2 regions of the Streptomyces sp. NPDC001549 genome follow, and region 1 is predicted to be linked to the other one. Evidence: riboswitches for the same ligand, from Rfam matches in the RefSeq annotation. Region 1 holds a riboswitch; the other holds the start of a gene.

What was found. A riboswitch is a leader RNA that binds a small molecule or an ion and turns the genes downstream of it on or off. The one in region 1 is predicted to bind cyclic di-AMP.
Positions count from the first base shown of each region.
Region 2: linked by a shared signal. The riboswitch ahead of ACFY04_RS38545 (transglycosylase family protein) and the one ahead of ACFY04_RS26950 (M23 family metallopeptidase) in region 1 are both predicted to bind cyclic di-AMP.

Region 1 is NZ_JBIAVJ010000018.1:132,896-135,087, forward strand. Features, by position in the region: gene ACFY04_RS26945 (pitrilysin family protein) at 1-700, shown strand, start outside; cyclic di-AMP (ydaO/yuaA leader) riboswitch at 918-1,077, shown strand; gene ACFY04_RS26950 (M23 family metallopeptidase) at 1,090-1,893, shown strand; gene ACFY04_RS26955 (GntR family transcriptional regulator) at 2,080-2,192, shown strand, end outside.
Region 2 is NZ_JBIAVJ010000035.1:72,908-75,099, reverse strand. Features, by position in the region: gene ACFY04_RS38550 (transglycosylase family protein) at 1-898, shown strand, start outside; cyclic di-AMP (ydaO/yuaA leader) riboswitch at 1,175-1,347, shown strand; gene ACFY04_RS38545 (transglycosylase family protein) at 1,351-2,067, shown strand.

The sequences.
Region 1 (2,192 bases):
CCTGGGCACCTGGACGGGCAACACCGCCGCCGCGCTCCCGGTGCCGCCGGTGACCGCCGACGACACCGGCCGCGTGGTCATCGTGGACCGGCCCGGCGCGGTCCAGACGCAGCTGCTGATCGGCCGGATCGGGGCGGACCGCCACGACCGGGTGTGGGCGGCCCAGGTGCTGGGCACGTACTGCCTGGGCGGCACCCTCACCTCGCGCCTGGACAAGGTGCTGCGCGAGGAGAAGGGGTACACCTACGGCGTGCGCGCCTTCGGCCAGGTGCTGCGCTCCACCGCGGACGGCAAGGGCGCCTCGATGCTCGCCATCAGCGGCTCGGTGGACACCCCGAACACCGGACCGGCGCTGGAGGACCTCTGGAAGGTGCTGCGCACCCTCGCGGAGGGCGGTCTGACCGACGCCGAACGCGATGTCGCCGTGCAGAACCTGGTGGGCGTGGCCCCGCTGAAGTTCGAGACGGCGGCCTCGGTCGCGGGCACCCTCGCCGACCAGGTCGAGCAGGAGCTGCCGGACGACTACCAGGCGCAGTTGTACGCGCAGCTCGCCGAAACGGGCACGGTGGAGGCGACCACGGCGGTCGTCAAGGCCTTCCCCGCGGACCGGCTGGTCACCGTCCTGGTGGGCGACGCGGCGCTGATCGAGGAGCCCGTGCGGGCTCTTGGGATCGGAGAGGTCACGGTCGTCTCCAACTGACCGGCGGATGACGGCTCATTGAGGGCCGGCTGAAGGTTTCAGCAAGGGGTTCTGGTGACTTGGTCACCGGAACCCCTTTTGTCCGTTTAATGGTGAGGTTGCTTTTATGTGGTGTGGCGTACGCAACAAAAAGCCGTGTCTGTTTGGCGATTGACTGATGATCCGCCTAGCGTCGGCCGTGCTGTCCGTCAGTTGTGCCCGCCGCACCCGCGGCACCGGACAGTGATCGCCGAGTCCCCGTCAGGCGCGAGCCTGGGGAGCCGGGGACCCACATGAGTCCCTGGGGTGAATCGGACCCCCTCGCAAGAGGAGATCCGTAGGAGACCTTCCTGCTCCGAACCCGTCAGCTAACCCGGTAGGCGAGAAGGAAGGAAAGGATCAAACCCTTCATGGCGTTTGGCAGTCGTCCCGCTGGTACCGGTAAGCACCGTGGCTCCAGCCGTCTGAGCAAGAAGACCGCCGGTTACGCCGGTATCGCCGCGATCGCCACCACGGGTGTGGTCGGCTCGCTCGCCGCCCCGGCCTTCGCCGCGGACAACCACAGCAGCAACATCGGCCAGGACAGCGGCCTGGGCGCCGTGGTCGTCGCCGAGGACCTCGCGGGCGACATCGCCGACCAGGCCGAGTCCCAGCACCGCGGCGCCGAGCAGGACGCCGTCAAGGCGCAGGCCGAGGCCGACGCGAAGCAGCGGGCCGCGGAGGCCAAGCGCCTCGCCGAGGCCAAGGCGAAGGCCGAGCGCGATGCCGCCGAGCGCGCCGCCCGCGAGGAGGAGCGCAAGCGCCTCAACACCTTCGTCGCCCCGGTGGACGGCTCGTACGTCAGCACGCAGTACCACGCGGGCGGCGGCATGTGGTCCTCCGGCAGCCACACGGGCATCGACTTCCACGCCGCCTCCGGCACCTCGGTCCACGCGGTGGGCGTCGGCACCGTCGTCGAGGCCGGCTGGGGCGGCGCGTACGGCAACAACGTCGTCATCAAGCACAACGACGGCACCTACACCCAGTACGGGCACATGACCTCGCTGAGCGTCTCCGTCGGCCAGCAGGTCATCCCGGGCCAGCAGATCGGCCTGTCGGGCTCCACCGGCAACTCCAGCGGCCCGCACCTGCACTTCGAGGCCCGCACAGGCTCGCAGTACGGCTCGGACATCGACCCGATCGCGTACCTGCGCTCGCACGGCGTCAGCCTCTGACCCCGCCTGGCGCACCGCTTCACCGAAGACCCCGGCTCCCCGAGCCGGGGTCTTTGTGTGTTGCGTCTTTGTGCAAATGTTTCGTATTTCTGGCCGCTCTCGGAAATTATCGTGTGTTGCAATAGAGTCGCAGCGCACGCATGTGCGTGCAATGACTGGTAGTCGGAAATAGGCGGAGGTTCGGTCTTGCGTATTCCTGCGCACGCGGTATGCACAGCAATCCGCGACGACATCGTCTCCGGGGTGTTCGAGCCGGGCGGCCGGCTGACCGAGGAGGTGCTGGCCCGCCGGTACGGGGT
Region 2 (2,192 bases), on a different contig from region 1:
GGACAAGGTCGCCGAGTGCGAGAGCGGCGGCTCGTGGAGCGCGAACTTCGGCAGTGGCGCCTACGGCGGACTCCAGTTCACCCAGGAGGAGTGGCAGGGCGCCGGCGGGCTCGACTTCGCCGAGCGCCCCGACCTGGCGAGCCGATCCCAGCAGATCGCCGTGGCCGAGCGGGTGCTGGGCTCGACGGGACCGCAGGCGTGGCCGCTGTGCGCGGCCTCGGCCGGTCTGGTCCGGGAGAGCCCCGCCGCGAAGGTGGACCCCGGTCTGCCCGGTGGTCAGGGCCCGCTCGCCCCCGCGCCGTCCCGCCCGGACGACGCCGTTCCGTCCACCAAGGGCGGCAAGCCGTCCACGGACTACGGGTCGCCGACCCCGGCCCCGGCTCCGAGCCCGTCCAGCACTCCGTTCCTGATTCCCGACGCGCCGTCCATCGGACTGCCCGTCATGCCCGCGCCGGACATCCCGACGACTCCTCCGGTCGACCCGACGGCTCCGGTCCTGCCTGGCGGTCCGACCGGCACGCCGACCCCCGTCGACCCGACGGCGCCGACGCTGCCGGTGGACCCGACCACGCCCACCACCTCGCCCGTCACGCCGGGACTGCCCCCGGTCGACCCGAAGGCCCCCGCGGCCCCGGAGGTCCCGCAGACCACCGGCACCACTCCTGTCCAGGGCAATGGCAAGCACCGCGGTGCGCCGGAGGCCGTGCCGACGGCCCCGTCTGATGCCGCGTCGGACCCCACCTACACGGTCCAGGCGGGCGACAGCCTGGCGACCATCGCGGTTGCCAAGGGCGTAAAGGGGGGCTGGAACGGTCTCTACCAGGCCAATGAGAAGGTCATCGGTGAGGACGCCGACCTCATCAAGCCCGGTCAGAACCTGGATCTAACCGCGCAATAAGGACAGTTCAGTTACCCGGAAAGAGTCGAATGTCGGATTTCTGTAAGTGAGACATGTGTCTCTTCCGGTCAACTGGCGTGTCCCGCCTCGGGGCTTCCGCAAACCCCGCCCTCACCTGCGCAAACGCCCCTGCGGGGAGCGCAAGTAGGGGCCGTTTCTCCCCGATGTTCCTCGTTGAACATCGGGGAGAGACCTGTCTACCTTCTGAATCGCTCGCCACCGCGAGCTCCTTCGACCGCATCGCCGAATCCTGCCGGCGGACGGGGGGAACAGTCGTCGCGTCAAGCGCCGAAGGCAGGAGCGGGGGAACCAAGGTAGGTGCCGGGAGCGGCCGTTGAGAGACGGTCACGCCACCGGCTTGGGGTTAAGACGTGCGCTAGGTCGCACGGCCGGGCAACTCACTCGCCCGAACCCGACAGCTCACCTCGTAGGCGTCGGTGAGGAGAAACTCCATGCTGCTTTCCGGCAAGGGCAAGCACCGTCGCGGTACTGCAATCGAGCGGTCTGTCCGGATCGTCACGCTCGCCGGTGTCGCCGGTGTGGCCGTGGCCGCCCCCCTGATGGCCGCGGGCACCGCCAGCGCCGCCACCGCGTCCGAGTGGGACAAGGTCGCGCAGTGCGAGTCCGGTGGCAACTGGGCCATCAACACGGGCAACGGCTACTACGGCGGTCTGCAGTTCTCGCCCTCCACGTGGGCCGGGTTCGGTGGCAAGTCGTACGCCCCGCAGGCCAACCAGGCCTCCAAGTCGCAGCAGATAGCGGTCGCGGAGAAGGTCCTCAAGAGCCAGGGCAAGGGCGCCTGGCCGTCCTGTGGCAAGGGCCTGTCGAACTCCTCCTTCACCGGTGGCGGCTCCGAGGCCCCGGCGTCGAAGCCGCAGTCCAAGCCGCAGCCGAAGCCGAAGGCCGAGAAGCCGAAGACCGAGACCAAGGCCGCGCCGAAGGAGACCAAGCGCCCCGAGGCTCCGACCACCCGCTCCGAGCGTGCCGAGGCTCCGGCCGCGCCGAAGACCGGCAACGGCTCGTACGAGGTCAAGCCGGGCGACACCCTGGGCACCATCGCCGAGGCCAACGGCGTCAAGGGCGGCTGGCAGAAGCTCTTCGAGCTGAACAAGGACATCGTCTCGGACGCCGACCTGATCTTCCCGGGTCAGAAGCTGAAGCTCAGCTGAACATTGCGGCAAAAGCCGCAGAAACTTGTACGCGGCGTCAGCTGACCCCGTGCAGGATTCCCACCGCCCGGCGCGTGCCCCACGCGCCGGGCGGTGCTGCGTGCGGCCCCCGAAGGCCGATGATC